Regions from separate parts of the Paenarthrobacter sp. NyZ202 genome, predicted to be linked through region 1. Evidence: predicted binding sites of a transcription regulator. Region 1 holds the regulator's gene; the other holds the start of a gene.
What was found. The regulator LexA, encoded in region 1, represses DNA repair genes until DNA is damaged. The targets are predictions, from matches to a motif close to TCGAACANNTGTTCGA.
Positions count from the first base shown of each region.

Region 2: ACPFL9_RS06910 (Y-family DNA polymerase) is a predicted target of LexA. The motif match lies at 3,884-3,899, and genes of this name have one in related genera.

Region 1 covers NZ_CP187556.1:1,701,467-1,712,593, reverse strand. The annotation lists gene rplT (50S ribosomal protein L20) at 1-179, opposite strand, end outside; gene rpmI (50S ribosomal protein L35) at 299-493, opposite strand; gene infC (translation initiation factor IF-3) at 611-1,651, opposite strand; gene ACPFL9_RS07950 (DUF1844 domain-containing protein) at 2,037-2,429, shown strand; gene ACPFL9_RS07945 (MFS transporter) at 2,573-3,877, opposite strand; gene ACPFL9_RS07940 (SseB family protein) at 3,932-4,828, opposite strand; gene priA (bifunctional 1-(5-phosphoribosyl)-5-((5-phosphoribosylamino)methylideneamino)imidazole-4-carboxamide isomerase/phosphoribosylanthranilate isomerase PriA) at 4,828-5,571, opposite strand; gene ACPFL9_RS07930 (hypothetical protein) at 5,606-5,746, opposite strand; gene hisH (imidazole glycerol phosphate synthase subunit HisH) at 5,766-6,518, opposite strand; gene hisB (imidazoleglycerol-phosphate dehydratase HisB) at 6,515-7,141, opposite strand; gene ACPFL9_RS07915 (histidinol-phosphate transaminase) at 7,210-8,307, opposite strand; gene ACPFL9_RS07910 (LysM peptidoglycan-binding domain-containing protein) at 8,365-8,724, opposite strand; gene lexA (transcriptional repressor LexA) at 9,073-9,819, shown strand; gene ACPFL9_RS07900 (ATP-dependent DNA helicase) at 9,871-11,127, opposite strand, start outside.
Region 2 covers NZ_CP187556.1:1,457,271-1,468,397, reverse strand. The annotation lists gene nirB (nitrite reductase large subunit NirB) at 1-298, shown strand, start outside; gene cobA (uroporphyrinogen-III C-methyltransferase) at 308-1,342, shown strand; gene ACPFL9_RS06915 (uroporphyrinogen-III synthase) at 1,353-2,510, shown strand; gene ACPFL9_RS06910 (Y-family DNA polymerase) at 2,527-3,807, opposite strand; gene ACPFL9_RS06905 (DUF305 domain-containing protein) at 3,981-4,604, opposite strand; gene ACPFL9_RS06900 (hypothetical protein) at 4,763-5,230, opposite strand; gene ACPFL9_RS06895 (ArsR/SmtB family transcription factor) at 5,308-5,658, opposite strand; gene ACPFL9_RS06890 (aquaporin) at 5,741-6,481, opposite strand; gene ACPFL9_RS06885 (metalloregulator ArsR/SmtB family transcription factor) at 6,528-7,202, shown strand; gene ACPFL9_RS06880 (arsenate reductase ArsC) at 7,358-7,780, shown strand; gene ACPFL9_RS06875 (FAD-dependent oxidoreductase) at 7,825-9,222, shown strand; gene ACPFL9_RS06870 (sugar porter family MFS transporter) at 9,288-10,751, opposite strand; gene ACPFL9_RS06865 (LacI family DNA-binding transcriptional regulator) at 10,887-11,127, shown strand, end outside.

The sequences.
Region 1 (11,127 bases):
AGGCGGCGGAAGTCGCCCTTGCGCTTGCGGCGGTCGCCGTAGCTGTAAACAAACGAGTGCAGCAGCTGCTCTTTTGCCTTGCGGTAAAGGCGCGAACGCTGACCGCGGTAACCCTTGGCGCGTTCGAGGACAACCCGGCGCTTCTTGTGGGCGTTGACCGCCCGCTTCACACGTGCCACGTGCGTACTCCTTCAGAAATCTTTATCCCAAGCTGCTACTGCCGGGAAACCCGGCGGCCTGAGAAGGCTTTTGGTGTAGTCGGTGTCCGCCGGACGGCGGAAACCAAAGTGCTTGGAACTTAGACGCCCAGCATCTTCTTGATGACCTTGGCATCGCCCTTGAAGACGATCTTGTCGCCGGCGAGGCGGCGGGTCAGGGTGGTGGGCTTGTGCTCCAGGTAGTGGCGGCGGTTGGCCTGCTGGCGCTTCAGCTTGCCGGTGCCGGTCAGCTTGAAGCGCTTCTTAGCACCGCTGTGGGTCTTCATCTTCGGCATGGGAACCGATCTCCTTACGTATCCGCGGACAGTGTCCGCAGTTCTTTCGTGCAGCCGGCCTGCTGGGGCCGGCGTGCTGGTTGCTTGCCGTGGAGGCAGGGCCTCCACGGCGTCGAACTAGTTGGTCTTGCGTGAAGCAGGCTTCGGCGTGGCCTTGGGCGCTGCCGGCCGTGCACCCGGCTTGGGTGCTGCAGGCTTTGCCACTGGCTTCGGAGCCGAAGGAACAGCCGGCTTCGGTGCGGCAGGAACTGCGGGCTTGGGAGCCTGCGCTGCCGGAGCTGCCTCCGCGGCTGCCGGCGCCACAGCTTCAGCCTTGGGTTCCTCGGCCACGGCCCTGGTTTCCTCAACCGGAGCCGGTGCGGCCTCGGCCCGGGTTTCCTCAACCGGAGCCGGTGCGGCTGCGGCCACAGGAGCCTCTGCCTCAGGAGCCTGGGCTTCAGGAGCCTGGGCTTCCTGGGCCGGCGCTTCAACGGCGACGGATGCCTGGGCGTCCTCGGCCACGGGGGCAGCGGTGTCCTGGTCAGGCTCCCCGGCGGAACCCACCAGCCCTGCCGGAAGAAGGTCGCCAAGGGTCTGCGTCATCGGTCCCTGGTCACCCGAGGTGTCCACCCGCGCGGCGGCCTTGGCCTCGTTCTGTGCCTTGGCTTCGGCGCGCTGTGCTGCGCGGCGGGCCTCAGCCTTGGCTTCGGCCTTGTTCTTGAGCGGACCGATCACCATGACCATGTTGCGGCCATCGATACGCGGGCTCGACTCGACAACGCCAACCTCGGCAACATCTTCGGCGAAGCGCTGCAACAGGCGGATGCCCATTTCGGGGCGCTGCTGCTCACGGCCACGGAACTGGATCATGGCCTTGACCTTGTCACCGGCGCCGAGGAAGCGCAGTGCGTGCCCCCGCTTGGTTTCGTAGTCGTGCTTGTCGATCTTCAGGCGGAAACGGATTTCCTTGAGAACCGTGTTGGTCTGGTTCTTCCGGGCTTCCCGGGCCTTGACCGCTGCCTCGTACTTGTACTTGCCAAAGTCCATCAACTTGCACACAGGGGGCTTGGCCTGCGGGGCAACTTCAACGAGATCGAGATCGGATTCGGCAGCAAGACGCAGGGCGTCTTCGATGCGGACAATTCCTACCTGTTCGCCGGCAGGGCCGACCAGCCGCACCTCGGGGACGCGGATACGCTCATTGATTCTTGGCTCGCTAATGTTAAAGCTCCTGTGGTTGTGGTGAGTTCACCGGCAAATAGAGAAGGCCTCCAATTGCAGGTGCAATCGAAGGCCTCAAAGATCGGTTCGGCGGGCCCTGAAACCAGGACCTGCCCACACCCGCACGGCAACCGCCCTGCTTGTGTCCGACCAAGTACCCGGCAACCTCTTGTCCCGGTTGGGATCTGTCCCCGGAGGGAGCGGCTGACGCGGGTGGGAGAGAACTCCGCTTGCAAACTGAAAATCAATTCTACAGAAATAACCCGCCCAGTGCACATTGCACGCGGCGGGACCATCCATGCTGAATAACGACTTCCAGTCGGTCTGTGTCAAGCTTACCAGTATGAGCACTGAAGACAGCAATTCCCGCAACTCCTACAGCGATGACGCTCCCGCCGGTTCCGGAGTTTCCCAGCAGATCCGCGACATCGCAGAAGTCCCCGCCGTAGAGGTCATCACCACCGGCGCCGTGCACCTCATGAGCGCTGCGGCAGTGAAGGTGGGACTTGCCGACGACCCCAACGCGGACGATCTGAAGGATCTCGACGAAGCCCGCAAGCTCATCACCGCCCTGGCTGGACTGGTCACGGCTGCCGCTCCGGAAATCGGCTCGCAGCACGCCGGTCCCTTGCGGGACGGGCTGCGGTCCCTCCAGTTGGCCTTCCGCGAAGCTTCCCTGATTCCGGACGCTCCCGGGAAGGGCCCGGGCGAAAAGTTCACCGGGCCGGTCAACTGACCTCCCCCACGAGCCTGCAATAGCCAAACGGCGGGCCGAACCCACAAGGTTCGGCCCGCCGTCGTGGTTTATCGCCACGTTGTGGCCACCAGCCGGCTGAAGCTCCAACGGTGCGGCCATACCGCCGCCCGGGGATGCCGCGATCAGACCCGGGCGGACCGACGCCGCAGCGACATCAGGACCAGTCCCGCACAGCAGAGCACAACCCCGGCCGAGCCCACGGCAGCGAAACCGCCCCAAGGACCCACGGAGTCGATGAAGACACCGGCCAGGGGCGAACCCAAGGCCACTCCGGCAGTCAGTGCGGAGCCATACCAGCCCATGGCCTCGCCACGGCGTTCCTCATCCACGAGGTCCGCGACCTTCTCCGATGACGCCGACAGGACCGGAGCGCACAATAAACCGGGGAGGATGGACAGCAGTGCGAGCGACCAGGTGTCCTGGGCAAAACCCATGGGAATGGTCAGGGCGGCCATGCCGAGGAGGAGCAGCATGGGCGAAACCTGCCGCTTCATGCCGCCATAGATCAAACCGCCCACCACCGATGCCGCGCACCAGAAGAAGAACACAATGCCGATCTGGTTCTCGTGGCCGCCGCGTTCAAGCAGCCCCACAATGCTCACATCCGAGCCGCTCAGCACCATGCCCGCACCGGCAGCCACGGCGAACAGCGCAGCTACGGAGACCGTGAACCACGTGAAGTTCCGTGCGACCCTGTGGCGCAGGGCCGCCGTCCGCGAGGCCGCGGGAGCCATCTCCGACGCCGCCTCCTGCACGTGGCCAGGCGCCGAGGCCACCATCGCGGCTTCAGCTGCGGCGAGGTCGTCCGCGGCACGTTGCGCGGACTCCTCCGGCGTGCAGGCGTCCTCGCTCCTGGTCGGCGGGTTGAACCACATCAGGAACAAGCCGGCCACCGACACGGAGATTCCCACAGCGGTCAGGCCGAGCGCCGAAAAGCCGCTGGTGGCCACCACCGCGCCAATCGCCGGGCCAATCATGAAGACGAGTTCGGTGGCGATGGAATCGAGTGCGTACGCGGACCGGCGCTGCTCGCCATCCACCATGACGCCAAGCGACTGCCGGACGACGCTGAAAATGGGCAAGGTGAACAGCCCGCCCACAAAGACCAGGGGCAGCAGCCAGGAATATGACACATGCGGAACGATGGACCAGATGACCGTCTCCGACACGACGGAAGGTATCAACGCCTTCCTGAGGCCCACCGTATCGACCCGCCGGCCACGCCACGGGGCACCAACGGCAATGCCGATGGTCATGACCGCGGCGGCGGCGCCGGCGGCGGCGTAGCCTTCTCCCAGCGTCATGACGATATGCAGCGTCAGCAGGACACCGGCCGCCGAGTGCGGAATCCGCGCCACCATGCCCACGAGCAGCAAACGCCTCACCGGACGGATGGCCAGCATCTCTTTGTAGAGAGCGAAGTTCACAGCTTCTTTCCTCTTGTTCCCCCGGGGCAGCCCCGGGATGAACGGGTGCTGCCGTTAGTGCAGCCCGGGCTCCTGCGCCGCACGCTGCAGTTTTACTTCGATGGAGTCCACGCCCTCAGCGAAGGCCTCCATGTTTGCCCAGGCCTCGTTGAGGCCGGACACGAGCTGCTGGACGGCACCGGCGTCCAGCCCGTCTTCGAGGTAGAGCACCACCTGGAGTTCCGGACCCGCACCACCACCGGACACCACCTGTCCATCCGCGGTCCGTGCAGCCACGCCGGCGCCCGGACGCGTTTCCACCCGTCGCACCGCCGGGAAGGCCGTGGCTGCCGAAGCGAGAGCAGACTCCAGTTGATCATCAAGGTATGACGGCGTCCAGTCCCGCTGCTTGGCAAGGGCCCACATCGCCGGGCGCCTTACAACAAACGTGAAGTCCGAGCCCGGATCCAGCACCAGAAGCTGGGCCCCCTCCGAAACCGCTGACAGTGCGGCGCGGGCTGCATAAACAGCCACGGGACGCGCCTCAGCATGCCAGGCCTCCAGGGCGGCAGCGGAGGTAAACACCGGCATCGCCGTGCGGCCATCGGGCGCCTTCAGTGTGACCAATGCCATATCAGCCTGCTTGTCTGCATGCAGCCCGTCGACGCCTTCGGCTTCCTGGGCAAGCTGGGCTACCACCGGAACAAAGACCCTGGCGGTGGCCAGCGAAGCAACTACCCCCGCTTCACCGCCGGTACCGTCCAGCAGGGCGCCAACTGCGGCGAGGTAAGCCGGATCGGCTGTGCCGTCGTCGTCCTCGAAATTGTGGATCCTGGCGTCCTCGCCCTGCAGGCTGCGACCGGCCCACGGCTGGCCTGCAGAGTCCGTGGCTCCCCCGGCGCCTGCCAAGGCAGCGGCGATGTGTCCAGGCAGCTCCCGCCGGCCCTGGCCTTGGTGCTGTTCGTGCGGCATCAGCGTCGGCCGGCTACATCCAGGGCTTCCGGCAGCGTGAACGCACCGGCGTAAAGGGCTTTGCCCACAATCGCGCCCTCGACACCCAGGGGCACCAGTTCACGGAGGACCCGCAGGTCCTCCAGGCTGGAAATTCCACCGGACGCCACCACGGGCTTGCCGGTCCGTTCCACCATCCGGCGCAACAGGTCCACGTTGGGGCCCTGCAGCGTACCGTCCTTGGTCACATCCGTCACCACATAGCGTGCACATCCGGCGTCCTCCAGGCGCGCCAGCACCTCCCAGAGGTCGCCGCCCTCCTTGGTCCAGCCGCGGCCCGCAAGGGTGGTTCCCCGGACATCCAGCCCGACGGCGATCTTGTCACCAAAGCGCTCAATGGCGCGCCGGGTCCACTCCGGGTTCTCCAGTGCCGCGGTACCGAGGTTGACGCGCTCAACGCCCAGCTCCAGGGCGCGTTCCAACGACTCGTCATCACGCAGGCCGCCGGACAACTCCACCTTGACGTTGAGCCGGGACACGACCTCGCTGATCAGCCCGGCGTTGTTTCCACGGCCGAACGCAGCATCGAGATCCACCATATGGACCCACTCGGCACCGGCGTTCTGCCAGTTAAGCGCTGCGTCAAGCGGCGTGCCGTAGCTGGTTTCCGATCCGGCCTCGCCCTGGAGGAGCCGGACTGCCTGGCCATCGACGATATCGACGGCGGGCAGGAGTTCCAAGACGTTTTGCTGCGACGTGGTCATGTGTGTCCTAGGAGTCGTTGGGACGCCGGGCCGGTTACTTGCCTGGCAGGGTGAGGAGATAGGCAGCCAGCAGCGACATGGCCGCCAGCACATAGAAGGAGAGGGATACCCACAACGGCTTCTTCTGCTGGTGGAAGGAAATTCCGCCGCCCACCAAAAGGCCTGCAAGACCCATCAAAACAATGGACCACATGTCAGGCAGCGCCGCCCGCGGGAACCGTGGCGGCATCGGAGCCGGGCCTGCGCAGACTGTCGACCCAGTTCCGCAGCAGGCGCGCCCCGGCATCGCCGGATTTTTCCGGGTGGAACTGAGTTGCGCAGAGCGGGCCGTTTTCCACCGCAGCGATAAAACGTGCACCGTGCTCGGACCACGTCACCTGGGGCGGAGTCATCCGCGGCTGGACGACGTCGAAGTTCCAGTCCTGGACGCCGTAGGAGTGGACGAAGTAGAAGCGTTCATTCTCCACGCCGGCAAAGAGCTTGGAGCCTTCCGGGACATCCACGGTGTTCCACCCCATGTGCGGCACCACGGGCGCGGGCAACAACTCGACCTTGCCAGGCCACTCTGCCATGCCTTCCGATTCGGTGCCGTGTTCCACACCGGCTTCGAAGAGCACCTGCAGGCCCACGCAGATCGCCAGGACAGGACGTCCACCAGCCACCCTGCGGCCGATCATCCGGATCCCGTCTACTGCCTTGAGTTCCCGCATGACCGTCTCAAAGGCGCCCACGCCGGGAACCAGGAGTCCGTCCGCGTTCAACACATCTTCAGGCTTGGCGCTGAGGATGACCTCGGCGCCTGCCCGTTCCAGGGCGCGTACGGCTGACCTGACATTGCCGGAACCGTAGTCCAGCACCGTCACGGTCGGCTTGCCTTCCGGCGACGCCGGCCTCACGGCGGCGGAAGCGTCCGTTACCGCCCCGTCCTTCAGGATCTGGCCGCTCACAATGCCCCCTTGGTGGATGGAATGCCTTCGACGCGCGGATCGGACTCGACAGCCGCCCGGAGCGCCCTGGCGAAGGCCTTGAACTGTGCCTCCACGATGTGGTGCGGGTCCCGGCCGGCAAGGACGTTCATGTGCAGGCAGATGCCGGCGTGCAGGGTAATGGCTTCAAAAACGTGCCGGGTCAGGGAACCCGTGAAGTGTCCACCGATCAAGTGGTACTCCTGGCCTGCGGGCTCACCTCCGTGAACCAGGTAGGGACGGCCGGACACATCCACCACTGCGTGGGCCAAGGCCTCGTCCAAGGGCACAGTCGCCTCACCGAACCTGCGAATGCCGGCCTTGTTGCCCAGCGCAGTGCGAAGCACTTCACCGAACGTGATCGCGACGTCCTCCACCGTGTGGTGCGCGTCGATATGGGTGTCCCCTGTTGCCTTGACGGTCATGTCGATCAGCGAATGCTTGCACAGAGCCGTGAGCATGTGGTCATAGAAGGGAACCGAGGTGCTGATGTCCGAGACACCCGAACCATCCAGGTTGATTTCGACCAGGACGGAGGACTCACTGGTGGTGCGCTCCATGCGTGCAGTGCGGGCAGCGGACGGCGTAGCGCCGATTTCGCTCATTGGGATGTCCTTCTACAACAAGTTTCGGGTGGGTTCTGGTAACAAGTTTAGTTGGCCGGCGGGCCGGCTCAGGCCAGCAGTGCTTCCAGCGCTTCCAGGAAGGCTGTGGTTTCCTTCTCGGTTCCCGCCGTGACGCGCAGGTGCCCCGGGATGCCGACATCACGAATGAGCACACCGGCATCCAGCAAGCCCTGCCAGATGGCATGCGGGTTTTCCAGGCCGCCGAAGAAGACATAGTTGGAGTCCGACGCGGCCGGCTTCAAGCCCAGGCGAAGGAGTTCCGTGACAATCCGGTCGCGCTGGACTTTGATGTCCTCCACATCAGCCATGAGGGCTTCCCGGTGGTGCAGAGCGGCCAGGGCCGTGGCCTGGGTGACAGCCGACAGGTGGTACGGCAGGCGTACCAGTCGAATGGCATCCGTTACCTCGGGAGCGGCTGCCATGTAGCCGATGCGGGCACCGGCAAGGGCGAAAGCCTTGCTCATGGTCCTGGAGACAATGAGGCGCTCCCGGCCCGGCAGCAGCGTCAGTGCGCTGGGCGTGTTGTCGTGGGCGAACTCGTGATAGGCCTCGTCCACGATCACGATTGCCTGGCTGGCCTCACCGGCCTCGTAAACCGCCTCCACGACATCCAGGCCAAGGCCGGTGCCCGTGGGATTGTTCGGGGAACACAGGAACACGATGTTGGCTTCGGTCTCGAGCACCTGGCGGGCCGCAGAAGCGGCATCCAGCCCATAGTTCTCTCCCCGGATACCGCTGATGTACTCGGTGTCCGTGCCGCTGGCCAGGAGGGGGTACATGGAATAGGTGGGCGGGAAGCTCAGTGCTTTGCGTCCCGGGCCGCCGAAAGCCTGCAGGATCTGCTGAAGGACCTCATTGGATCCGTTGGCCGCCCAGATGTTGTCAGCAGACAGGCCGTGCCCGAGGTACTCCGCCAAGGCTACCCGAAGCTCGGTGAACTCACGGTCCGGGTATCGGTTGAGGCTGGTCGCAGCCGCGGCGACGGCCTCGGTGATGGCTGCCTGCACGTCGGCCGGGACGCCATGGGTGTTCTCGTTGACGTTGAGCAGGACGGGGACGTCAAGCTGCGGTGCGCCGTAGGGGCTCAGTCCACGCAGGTTGGTCCGGAGGGGAAGGCGGTCAAGTCGCTCAAGCTGGTCACTCACCACCACAGTTTAAGGGGCCGCGGCGACCCGCCGGTAACTGTGACAGCTGGAAGCACCTCAGCCGGCGGGAACGAAGAGCTGCTGGCCCGGCTGGATGCGTCCGCCCGGGAGGTCGTTGAGCTGGATGATCTCGGCGATGACATCCCGCGGATCGCGGTCCGGGGCGGCGGCCCCGGCAATACCCCAGAGCGATTGGCCGGGCTGGACTGTCACGGAGACAGCCACGGGCGGCTGGAGCTGGGATGGGGAATCCGATGCCTTGGCCGGAGAGGTAATGAAACCGGCCAGGCTCAGGAGGGCTGCTGCCAACAGCATGGCCGGGATTCCGAAGAAGACAATCCTGCCGCGCCGGGTCAGCCGGATACGGGCCGGAACGGGGGTACTGCGGAAATCACTGAACGCGGTGACTGCGGACATGAGCTGAGCCCTTCTAAGCGATTGCCTGGGCCGGATACCGGACAGGCTGCCAATTCTTGTGTCCCCCCGGCCCGAACCAATGTTCGAACGCAGCGTCCGGACATTCCATGCGAGCCAAGGATTTATAGAACACATATTCGAACCTTGCTATGACATTTTTAGCACTTATCAACGAACGATGTCGAGACTCGCTAGAACAAATGTTTGATAAACGCATGCGCCTGACCTACGTTTGACTGAAGGAACAAGCACTGTTCCAGTGGAACAGGAGGGTCTGACATTTTTCGGACCCCCATCCCCGGGCACCTCCTTGTGGAGGCCGGGCGGAGCGGAAGGGCAATGGCGTACATGGCATCCAAGGCCAACGGCGGCGGGGCACCCCTGCGGAGCCAACAGCCCCAGAAAAGTCCCAAAAGCCTGACCGTCCGTCAGAAGAAGATCCTGGAAACCATCCAGCGGTCAGTCAATGACAACGGGTACCCGCCCAGCATGCGTGAGATCGGCGACACTGTCGGCCTGGCAAGCCTGTCCAGCGTCACGCACCAACTGTCCCAGCTGGAGAAACTCGGGTACCTTCGCCGGGACCCCAAGCGTCCAAGGGCAATGGAAGTCCTGATGCCCCTGACGCTTGACAGTGGCGCCGCGATCCCGGGCGTGGAAGCACCCGCAACCCTCCGCACCACCGGCGGGCTGGCCGTCACGGAACTCGCCAGCGCGAGCGACACCGCCATGGTTCCGTTGGTGGGCCGGATTGCTGCCGGCGGTCCGATCCTCGCTGACCAGACCGTAGAGGACGTCCTCGCACTTCCCCGGCAGCTGGTAGGCCACGGCGAGCTGTTCATGCTCAAGGTCGCCGGCGACTCCATGATCGATGCCGCGATCTGCGACGGTGACTGGGTGGTGGTGCGGCGCCAGAACGACGCCGTCAACGGAGACATCGTGGCGGCGCTGCTGGACGACGAAGCTACCGTGAAGACCTTCAGGCAACGCGACGGCCACACATGGCTGCTGCCGCAAAACACCCAGTACGAACCCATCCTTGGAGACCAGGCCACCATCATGGGCAAGGTCGTTTCAGTTCTCCGCTCGCTCTAGCTTCGGCGCTGCGCCCGCGGCGGCTTCAAGGCTGTTCCCGCTCCGGGAGCGTCAGCCCGTGGAGGCACTAAGCCTGCGCAGAACACCCTGGACCACCTTGCTGTCCGTCGTCGCCCAGAACGGCGGGAGGGCAGCACGCAGGAACGCCCCATAGCGTTCCGTGGAAAGCCGCGGGTCCAGGACCGCGACAACCCCCTTGTCCCCTGTGGAACGGATCAGCCGACCGGCGCCCTGCGCCAAACGAACCGCGGCATGCGTGGCCGAGACGGCCATGAAGCCATTGCCGCCGGACTGTGCCACAGCCCGCGACCTTGCCGTCATCAGAGGATCGTCCGGACGGGGGAAAGGTATCCGGTCAATGACCACGAGCCGGCACGAGCCGCCGGGCACGTCTACCCCTTGCCACAGGGACATGGTCCCAAAAAGGCAGGTATCCGGTTCGTCGGCGAACTGCTTCACCAGCGCGGCCATGGTGGATTCACCCTGGCAGAGAATGGTGTCATCGAGTCGCAGGCGCATGGCGTCAGCTGCTTCCTCTGCCGCCCGCCGTGAAGAGAACAGGCACAGTGCTCCGCCGCCGGATGCCCGGATCAGGTCTTCCAGCTCATCGAGCGCTTCCGGGGAGGTTCCGCGCCCGGGCTTGGGCAGGTGCTGCGCAACGTAGAGCACACCCTGCTTTGGATAGTCGAAAGGCGATCCAACATCCAGGCCTGTCCAGCTTGGCGCCCCGTCGCCCACAAGTCCCAGTCCCCCGGCCGCCGGCTCAAATGCGGATCCGATGGCCAAGGTGGCGGAGGTGAGCACCACGGTGTGGCCTGCGAAAAGCCCTTCCCTGAGCCTTCCTGCCACGCTGAGGGGAGCGATGTTTATCAGGGCGGGGGCGGTTTCATCCGGCTGGGAGTAACCCTGCTGCGGATCGAATGTACTGTTCCTGGAGAACCAGACGACTTCGCGGTTTTCCTTCGCAGCGAGCAGCCGCTCTGACAGTTCCAGGATGAGAAGAAGCCGTGACCGCGCGAGCTGCCTGCCGCCGTCGACCGCGTTCTGGCCCGACGAATCCGGCTTGGAGTCCGAGAGCGCGGCACGCGCAGCATCACGCAACTGGTCGATGCAGTCCAGTTGTTCATCGTTCAGGCCGTTCGGCAGCAAGCCGTTGGGAACTCCTGCAATTGCCAGGTCCAGCCTATCGGCCGCGGCGTTGAGGGCATCCACGGTAATCGCCGTGTGCTTCCGGGCACTGGATGCTGCGGCGTGCACCATGGCCACCGACAATTGGCCCGACACAGCACCGGTCACGCGGTCCTGGAG
Region 2 (11,127 bases), 240 kb from region 1:
CGGGCTGAAGCACGTTGAGGACGTGGTGGTGAACGATTCCCTGGGTATTGCCGAGGAACTTGAAACCGCCATGGCCAAGCACATCGACACCTACGAGGACGAGTGGGCCGAGACCCTGAAGGACCCGGAACGCCTCCGCCGTTTCCGTTCGTTCGTCAACGCTCCCAACCAGAAGGACGACTCCATCGCGTTCGTTCCCGAGCGTGGCCAGATCCGACCCGCCACCAACGAGGAAAAGGGCAGCGTGCTGATCGCTTCCAGCATCCCCGTCCGCAGCACCGCCGGCGCAGAAAATTAGGGGTAACCAATGCAGCTCACCATCGACCTGACCGACCGGGACGTCCTTGTTGCCGGTTCCGACACCATGGCCCGCCAGGCCGTCCGCCGCTACCGGAACGCCGGCGCCGTGGTGCACAGGATCAGTGTGCCCTCCGCCGCCGCCTGTGACGGTCTGCTCGCCCGCCGTCCGTTCCTGGTTGCCGTGGTGGACGACGGCGATGCCGGCTGGCTGCCGCTGGTGGAAGGCTGCAAGGAAGCCGGCATTCCCGTGGCCTTTGAACCGGCAGCCGGCGAAGAAGGGCACGTGACCCTGGTGGGCGGAGGCCCCGGCGCACTGGACCTCCTGACGGTGGGGGCGCTGGATGCCCTGCGGGATGCCGACGTGGTGTTCTATGACCGGCTGGCGCCCTATCAGGAACTGGCCGACCTCACCTCCGCAGAGCTGGTAGACGTCGGCAAGCAGCCGGGCCACCACAAGGTGACTCAGCGTGACATCGAAAAGCTGATGGTCGAGGCCGCGCTTCTGGGCAAGAACGTGGTGCGACTCAAGGGCGGCGATCCCTACGTCTTCGGGCGCGGCGGCGAGGAAGTGGCAGCCTGCGTTGCCGCCGGCGTCCCCGTGCGGGTGGTCTCCGGCGTTACCAGTGCGATCTCCGTTCCGGCGGCGGCCGGGATCCCCGTGACGCACCGCGAGGTCAGCCACATGTTCACCGTGGTCTCCGGCCACGCACCACTCACTGACAAGGAGCACCTCCACTTGGCAGGCCTTGGCGGGACCATCGTGGTCCTGATGGGCATCGGAACCCTCCCCCAACTGGCCGCCGGGCTCCGCCGGGCCGGTATGAATGCCGATATGCCCATGGCTGTGGTGGAGCGCGGATACCGCCCCGGCCAGCGCACCACAATCGCGGACCTGGGTACCATCGAGACGGCTGCAACCGGCTGCAGCAACCCGGCCGTGCTGGTCATTGGCGAGGTGGTCAGGGTGGCTGAAGCCAACCGCAATCATGCCCAAGCCTCTGCCGAACTGAGCCGACTCGCCGCTTCCCTCCTTGAAGCCTGAAGGTAAAACCATGACTGTTACCCGTGCCCCTGAAGCACAGGATGCCGTAGCTTCACCTGATGCTGCCGAATCAGCCGAATCTCCCTTGGACGGTTTCCGCATCGGCGTCACCTCGCACCGCCGTTCCCGGGACCTTATCGAGGCCCTCGAACGCCGCGGTGCGAGCGTGCTGCATGCCCCTGCCCTGAAGATCGCTCCAGTCCAGGAGGACCTGGTGTTGATCGAGGACACCCGGACCATCATTGAGGCCAGGCCGGACATCTGCATCGCCACCACCGCCTACGGCATGCGCCGCTGGTGTGAAGCCGCCGACTCGTTCGGCATCGGCGAACAACTGCTGGAGGCACTTTCCGCCTGCCGTATGTTTGTCCGGGGACCCAAAGCCCGCGGTGCCGTGCGCGCGGCCGGGCTTGCCGACGTCGGAATCAGCAGCGACGAAACCACGGCTACCCTGGTGGATATGCTGCTTGCTGAAGGCGTCCGCGGCAAGACTGTTGCGGTGCAGCTGCACGGCTACACCGACGTCCGGCAGCTGGAACGACTGCGCATGTCCGGAGCCAACGTCCTGACCGTGACGCCGTACCGCTGGGTCAAACCGGACGGGGAAGACAAACTCCCGCGCTTGATCGAGGCCGTGGTCAGCGGAAACCTGGATGTGCTGACCTTCACCAGCGCACCGGCTGTGGATGCCCTGTGGAGCACCGCCCATGAGATGGGCCTGTACAGGCAGGTCATCGAGGCCCTGAAAGGACCGGTGACCGTAGCCGCCGTCGGGCCTGTGACCGCGCAGCCGCTGGTTGATGCGGGCCTGACGCCCCTGATCCCGGACCGGTTCCGCATGGGAGCCTTGATCCGGCTGGTCACCGAGCACTTGTCCCTGAACCATGTGCGCCGCGTGGAAACGCCCTCGGCCACCATCGAGCTGCGCGGACGGTGCCTGCGGATCAACGGCGATGTGGTGGACCTGGCTCCTGCTCCCCTGCTTCTCCTGCGGGCTTTGCTGGGGGCCGGCGGCGCTGTGCTCTCCCGTGAGGCGTTGTCCGACCTTCTTGATCTTCGCGGTTCCGTCCACGCTTTGGACATGACGGTCAGCCGGCTGCGGTCCTCGCTGCCGGACGGGAAGCTGGTGGAAACCGTGGTGAAGCGCGGGTACCGGCTCCGCATCTAACTGGTGGTGCACCCCGCTACGCCGCCTTCACCAGGGGAAGCTCATCCCAGTTGGTGGTGTAGCGGGGGCTCAGCATGCCCCGTTTCATGGACCAGTCCGGCCCGCCCCTGATGCCGGCATGGCCCAGGCCAATGGAGCCGCGCCCGTAGCGCTTGCTGACAGTTTCCAGCAGCGTTCCGATTCCACGTTCCTCGTGGCGGTTCTCGAAGACCTCCAGCGGCTTTTGGTTGCCGCTGGGACGGAGGTCCGTGACCATGATGCCCGCCTTCGCGTAGCGGACGCCGTCCTGGATCCTGGGCAGCAAGGCGTGCGCGGCCTTGGTCAGGAGTACCGGGTCCGCGGTGGGCATGGGCAGCCGCACATTGACGCTGGGGAACGATGTGTCCCGGGGGTTGTACACGGATGTGGCAGCAAAAGCGGTGAGGAGTTTGGCTTGCAGATCGTGTTTGGCAAGCCGGGCACTGGCCATTTGGCCATAAACGCTCAGCACCTGCCGCAACTCCGCCGCACTGGTGATGGGCGTTGAAAACGAGCGAGAGAAAATCAGTTGGTCGCGTCCTATCCGTTCCTCCTCCATGGGGATGCACGGGGTGCCCTGCAGTTCCAGGACGGTCCGCATCATGACGATCGAGAATTTGTCCCTGAGGGCAACCGGATCCGCCCTGACCAAATCCAGGATCGAGAAGATGCCCATCGCATTCAACCGCTTGGTCAGCCGGGTAGCCACACCCCAGATTTCAATCACGGACAGCCGCGCCATCAGGGCTTCCCGCTGCTCTGCGGGTACCGATTCCCAACGGCACACACCGTCGAACGCCGGGTTGTGCTTGGCCCACTTGTTGGCGAGCTTGGCGAGCGTCTTGGTGGGAGCAATCCCCACGCACACAGGGACTCCCACGTGCCTGCGGCAGGCGTCCTTGATGGTCCGGCCGAGTTCCAGGAGTTGGTTTGGGCCACCCTTGACCCCGAGGAAGGCCTCGTCAATGGAATAGATCTCCTGCCATGCCGAGTACCGGCCCAGCAACTCCATCACCCGCGAGCTGATGTCCCCATACAGCTCGTAATTGCTGGACAGTGCAACGAGTCCCCACTCCCTGGCCCTGGGTGCCAGCTTGAACCACGGGTCCCCGAGCCCGATCCCCAGCTTCTTGGCTTCCGGGGATCGGGTGACGGCGCATCCGTCGTTATTGGAGAGCACAATGACGGGTTTGCCTTCCAGCGCCGGGTTGAACGCGCGTTCGGCAGAGGCATAAAAGCAGTTGATATCCACATGGGCGATCTCCTGCATCCGGTGCATGATGGTTGGCTTGGACACTTTCCCTCCCGGCTCTACCAGATGAACGTTCGCGCGGTGAAGCGCGACACGGCTCAACTCGAACAAATATTCGAATACTTCCACTGTAGATCGGGGCACCGACAAAAAGGGAGCACCCGGCTGCCGGCCATGGTCGGACGGCAGCCGGGTACGGCCTAGAGGTTGGCCAGCAGCTGCTGCATTTCCTTGATTTCAGCTTCCTGGGCGGCCACGATGTCCCTGGCCAGTTGCACCGCCTCGGCGTTCTTGCCATCGGCGGTTTCGGCCTTGGCCATCGTCACGGCCCCCTCATGGTGGGCGACCATCTGGCTCAGGAACAGCTTCGCGGCCTCCACGCCCTGGGCCGCTTTGAGCCTGGACAGGTCTTCTTCACTCATCATGCCGTCCATGCCGTGGTCGCCGGTCATCATGGTGGGCTCGTTCCAGCTCTTCAACCAGCCGGTCATTCTCTCGATTTCAGGTCCTTGGGCGTCCTTGATCCGGGTCGCCAAGGCGCTGACGTCGGCAGGGATTCCCTGCTTGGCAAGGATCATCCCGCTCATCTCCACCGCCTGGGCATGGTGCGGGATCATCATCCGGGCGAACATCGCATCAGCGGCGTTATGGTCACCCGCCGCCGTGGCGGAGGACGAGGGCATCATGGATGAGCCCATGCTGCCATGGTCCATGCCCGGCATGGAGGTTCCGGACGATCCCGGGGTATTGGTGGAACATCCAGCCAGCGTTATGGCTGCGGCGACGGCAACGGCAGAGAGGGACAAGAACTTCTTTGTGTTCATCAAAAGATCCTTCACAAACGGTCACGGCGGCACGGCCCCCATGACAGGTATCAGCGGAGCTCTGCCCGAGGGATAAACCCGTCCAGGGCAGAAAGGAGTGACTGCCAACGGCAGCAGACAAAAGAAAATTGCACCGGGCATGGGCCGGCCCGGGGTGTCTATGTTCTGCTGATCGACAAATCACCCGGTGAAGGACTACCGGGCTGGTACGACCACATCGATCCCGCATGGCTGGACACGGCACGGTGCGCCGGGGAAAGGAACGATGCGCGTTCGGGTAACGGAGCTGCGAGACTGGCTGTTTTGGGGGACGGGATGCAGGAGCTGCCCATGGCGTGCCCTGTTGAGCAGTTTCCCTGGCACATGCACTGTGCCGGGGCGGCCGTGCCGGCCCCGGTATCAGCGGAGGTGGCGTGGCCGGTATGCCCGGCTGCTGCGTGCCCTGCCGCGGTGGCATGGTTCACGACGGCGGTGCTGGCCGCCGTGCCAACGGTCGCGGCTTGATGGGTGGAGTGGGCTCCGCCGACGAGGATGTGCATGCCCAGTATTCCGGCGATCAACGCCAGCACGGCCGTCAGGAGCCCGCCGCCCAGGAGGTACTTCGTCCATCCCGACTGTGCTGCCATGACGGTCCCTTTCCCCGCTGCGCGGCTGTTTTTTCCCGTTCCAGACTACCGGCCCGCGAACTGGTCCCGGCGGCCGTTCACAGCCGGGCCAGGATCCCGGCGACATCATCCAACGCACCGGGGACCAGGGAGAAGTACGCCCATGTGCCGCGTTTTTCCCGATGCAACAAGCCGGCATCAACCAGGATCTTCAAGTGGTGCGACACAGTGGGCTGGCCAAGGTCCAACGGTTCGATCAGGTCACACACGCATGTCTCGCCGGCGGAGGAATTCTTGATAATGGACAGCAGGCGGAGCCGGTTGGGATCCGCCAGGGCCTTGAAAACCGCCGCCTTCTGCCTGGCCGCCCCCTCGCCCAGCACCGTCTCCCCTGCAGGGCCGCAGCAGGGATCGGAGGTGGCCGGTTGGAGGACAGGCAGCGTGGTCATCCATCCATTATGCCCGAACATTGACTGCTATCAATATAGTCGGCGCCCCCCTCCTGGCCTGGAGCCACGTCATCACCCGCGGTCAGGAGCCCGGCTTCTCCAGCGGGTGCGGGATGACGACATCGTCCGCGCCCTGTGGCGCAGCAGGGAAAAGGACAGCCAGGACGCCGACGCCGATGGCCGCGCCAGCCAGTTGCGCGACGATGAAGCCGGGCACGGAGCCTGGAGCGATACCGGCAAACGTGTCACTGAAGATCCGACCGACCGTCACGGCGGGATTGGCGAACGCCGTCGAGGAAGTAAACCAATAGGCCGCGCCGATGTAGGCGCCCACCGCCGGGGCCGCGAAATGGCCGCGCCTGGTGGCGGCCAAGGCGAAGATCAGCAAAAGCAGCCCGGCGGTGGCCACGACTTCGCCCAGCAAGTGACCGCCACTGAGCCGGTCCTTCGTGGAGATGGTCGTGCCAACTTCGAACATCGCGTTCGCGAGCACGCTGCCCCCGATGGCCCCGGCGGTCTGCACCACCACATAAACACCCAGGTCGGGAAGCGACAGGCCGGTGCCCGCCTTACGGCCGAGGAACCAGTCGGCCAGGGAAACGACCGGATTGAAGTGCGAGCCGCTGACCGGCCCGAACACCAGGATCAGAACGGTCAGACCCAGCACCGTGGCGGTGCTGTTCTGCAGCAACTGCAGGCCCACGTTGTCCGGAGACAACTGCGCCGCGGCGATCCCGGACCCGACGACGACGGAAACAAGCAGGGCGGTGCCGAGGAACTCGGCGACGGCGCGACGCCACAACGGCGGTTGGGGAGGTGTCATGGCATCCAGCTTGACCCACAAATTTATCTCAGTCAAAATTGAACCAATGGATACTGAGCGAATGAACCAGTTTGAAGCGCGGGTCGCGATCCATGCCGCCCTCGCAGACCCCGCACGCCTGCGGATCATCGACCTGCTCACCCTGGGTGATTATTCGCCCACGGAACTGCAGGCCGAACTCGGCATTCCTTCCAACCTGCTCTCCCACCACCTCCGGACCCTGGAAGGTGCCGGCCTGGTCACCCGCCACCGCTCGGAAGCCGATAAGCGGCGCAGCTACGTCCGCCTCGCCGCTGCAGCGCTGGACGGTTTGGCGCCCGGGCGTGAACACGGCGCGAGGCGTGTGTTGTTTGTCTGCACGCGCAACAGTGCCCGCTCCCAGCTCGCGACCGCGCTCTGGCAGCGCGCCAGCGACATCCCCTCCATCTCAGCTGGAACGCACCCCGCCGACCGCGTCGCCCAGGGCGCGATCGACGTCGCGCACCGCCATGGCATCAACCTCGGCACCCCCACTCCGCGGCAGCTCGGCGACGTCGCCGAGGACGCGGACTTCATCATCACCGTCTGCGACAACGCCCACGAAGAACTCCCCGGCCTGGGCGGAATCCACTGGTCCGTCCCCGACCCCATCCGCGCCAATACGACCGACGCCTTCGACTCCGCCTTCGAAGACATCAACCGCCGCATCAACGACCTCGCACCCCGCCTCCACGCCGCCTGACCACAGCGCCGCACCAGCCCGCAAACCCTTTCCCGGGTGAATATTGACAATCATCAATACATCGACCGATACTCGTTACATCGACGATCATCAATGTCTATCCGGTGTCAGCCCAACCAAACCCAAGCTCCAAACCGATTCCAGGAGAAACCACCATGAGCACCGAAACCAGCAAGAAGCCTTCCGTTCTGTTCGTCTGCGTCCACAACGCCGGCCGGTCACAGATGGCAGCAGCGTTCCTGACCACCCTCGGCAAGGGGGAAATCGAGGTCCGCTCCGCCGGATCCCGGCCCGCGGACAAGGTCAACCCTGCCGCCGTGGAGGCCATGGCCGAGTTGGGCATCGACATGTCCGCCGAGATCCCCAAGGTCCTCACCACCGAGGCTGTCCAGGACTCCGATGTCGTCATCACCATGGGCTGCGGCGATGAATGCCCGTACTTCCCCGGCAAGCGTTACGAGGATTGGGTTCTTGAGGACCCTGCCGGGCAGGGCGTCGACGCCGTCCGCCCCATCCGCGATGAGATCAAGACCCGTATTGAGGGCCTGATCGCGTCGTTGATCCCGGCCACAACGTAGTCATACACCCGGTAACGTCGCAGGAGAGAACAGCAGAGGACAGCATGGATTCAACGAAGAACCTTCCCGTCGCCGTGATCGGGGCAGGGCCCATCGGCCTTGCCACAGCCGCCCACCTCCTGGAACGCGGGCTGGAACCGGTCATCTTCGAAGCAGGCCCGACCGCCGGTGCGGCCATCGAACAATGGCGGCACATCCGGCTGTTCTCCCCGTGGCGCTTCAACCTCGACGACGCTGCCGTCCGCCTGCTCCAGGCGACGGGTTGGGAGCAACCCCGTCCCACAGCCCTGCCTTATGGCGGCGAACTCATCGACAACTACCTCACCCCCTTGGCCGCCACCACAGCAATCGCCACCCGCCTCCAAACCAGCGCGAAAGTTGTCGCTGTGACCCGCCAGGGCCTGGACAAAACCCACGTACGTGAGCGGGACACCACCCCGTTCGTCGTCCGCGTTGAACACGACGGCGGCGTGATCCGCGACCACGTGGCCGCTGCCGTGATCGACGCCTCGGGCACCTGGTCCACCCGCAACCCCCTCGGCACCTCCGGACTGCCCGCAATTGGCGAAGAAGAAGCCACCGGGCGGATCTCCTTGCCCCTGCCTGACGTTGCAGGACGGGACCGTGCCACGTTCACCGGTCGCCGTGTCCTCGTCGTCGGAGCCGGCCACTCAGCAGCGAACACCCTGATCAACCTCGCAGACCTCGCCAAGGACGCACCGGACACCACTATCCTGTGGGCCGTCCGTGGCGCGTCGGCTGAGAAGGTTTACGGTGGTGGTGACGCCGACGGGCTGCCCGCCCGCGGCCAACTCGGGTCCCGGCTCCGCCGCCTGGTGGAGCGCGGAACCATCGAACTCCACACCGGGTTCGGCATCGCCGCCTTGAAATCCCTCGGCACGCGCGTCACGGTTGAAGCGGTCGACGGACGCACTATCGACGCCGACGTCATTGTGCCCTGCACCGGGTTCCGGCCGGACCTGGACATCCTGCGCGAACTGCGTCTGAACCTGGACCCGGCAGTGGAAGCACCCACCGGGCTGGGGCCGCTGATCGATCCTGAGTTCCATTCGTGCGGCACCGTTCCACCCCATGGAGCGGCATTGCTCGCCCACCCGGAAAAGGACTTCTACATCGCCGGCATGAAGTCCTACGGTCGCGCCCCGACGTTCCTGCTCGCCACTGGCTACGAGCAAGTCCGTTCTGTTGCCGCAGCCCTCGCGGGTGACCACGCAGCAGCCAACACCGTTCACCTGGAACTGCCCGAAACCGGGGTCTGCTCCACTGACGCCGGCACCAGCTGTGACGTCCCCGCAGCGGGCGCCACCACGGCATCCCAAAACGCCGGATCCCAGGGCGGATGCTGTGTGACTCCGGAACCCGCATTTGCCGGCTTCCCGACCGGGCTCGCCCACGGCCGTTCCGGCGGGCAGACACTCTAGACCAGCACAGAGCAGCGCAGCACGTCCGGACGTGCTGCGCTGCTCTGTTCCCGGGCCTTCAGGGGTCAGGAGTTCACGGATTCTTTCCGGTGCACCAAGTAGATGGCGCCGGTGGTCACGTCTTCCTCAAGCGCCTCCAGGGTACGGCCGCGGGTTTCCGGAACCTGCGTGTAGATGAAGACCAGGGCAAGGATGCCTACCACCCCAAACAGGAAGAACGTTCCGGTGATACCAACGCCCGCTACCAGGGTCGGGAAGAAGAGGCCCAGGAGCGCATTGGCGATCCACAGGCAGAAGACCGACAACCCGATAGCGAAGCCACGCACGTGCAGCGGGAAGATTTCGGACAGCATGACCCATACGGCGATGTTCAGGAAAGTCTGCATGGATCCAACGAAGGCCACCACCAGGAAGAGGATCACGAACGGACGCGCCCCGCTGCCCACGGGGAGCAGGATGGAGGCGATACCGATCAGGAAGTGGCAGACCGTGGTCAAGGTGAACCCAAGGAGCAGGGTGGTGCGGCGGTTCATGCGCTGCATCAGGGCCAGGGCTATCACGCCGCCCACCACCGCGATAACGCCGGGGGCAATGTTGGCGATGAGGGCCGCACTGGAGTCGAATCCCGCTTCAACGAGCACGGACTGGCCGTAGTACATGATCGAGTTGATGCCTGTCAGCTGCTGGGCAACACCCAAGCCGATGCCCACCAGGATGATGCGCAGGATCCACTTGTCCTTCAGCGCACCCCAGGAGGTCGCCTTCGAAGCCCTCTCCTCGTCGGCCAGATGCTTGACATCCGCCATTTCCGCTTCTGCGCGTTCCTCGGAGCGGATGGTCTTGAGGACGGCAAGCGCCTCCTGGCTGCGGCCCTTGGAGATGAGCCAGCGCGGTGATTCCGGCATCCGGAGCATCCCGAAGAACAGAGCGACGGCCGGCACCGCGGCCACGGCGAGCATGATGCGCCAGACTCCGCCGAATTCGCCCCAGAGGTTGCCGATGATGGCATTAACCACGAATGCGGCCAACTGACCGATAACGATCATGAGTTCATTGCGCCCTGCCAGGGAGCCACGGATTTCATAGGGTGCCAGCTCCGCCAGGAAAACAGGAACCACGGTGGATGCACCGCCCACTGCGAGGCCGAGGATGATCCGCCCCAGAACCATGACTTCAAAACCCGGAGCGAAGACGCAGGCCAGGGTTCCGGCGAAGAACAGGGTGGCAAGCAGGATGATGGTCTTCCGCCGCCCCCATCCGTCGGAGAGCCTGCCGCCGGCGACTGCCCCGGCGGCCGCCCCGAACAGCAGCGAGCTGGTGACAATCCCTTCCGTGAGCGGGGTGAGGGAAAGTTCGGCCGTCATTGGCCGGAGGGCGCCATTGATCACGCCCGTGTCATAACCGAACAGCAGGCCACCGAAGGTGGCGACCAGGGCGACGAGACCGAGGCGCTTGCGGTGCGGTCCCCCGGTGAGGGGAGGAAGTGATAGGCCGGGCGCGCCATCCCGCTGCATTTGCGTAGCAGACATCAGGACTCCTTTGTCAGTGTGGTGCGGGTCATAACCACCCGCTCTGAAACAAGACTAACGCGCGAAAGGTTTAAATGTAAGGTCAAACTAACAAATGACGAACAAGTGACGTCGCGGGCGTGGGAGGATGGGTCCATGGCACCCGACCATCAGCGACGCCCGGCCACGCAGAACGATGTGGCGCGTGAAGTTGGAGTGTCCCGGACCTTGGTTTCCTTCGCCTTCCGCGGAGCCCCGGGGGTCAGCGGCGAAACCCGGCAGGCAATCCTGGACGCCGCAAAGCGTCTGGGTTACCGACCCAACGCGGTAGCCGCGGACCTGGCACGCAAGCATCGCTCCGCCGTCGGGCTTTACCTCATGGATATCCGCAACGATG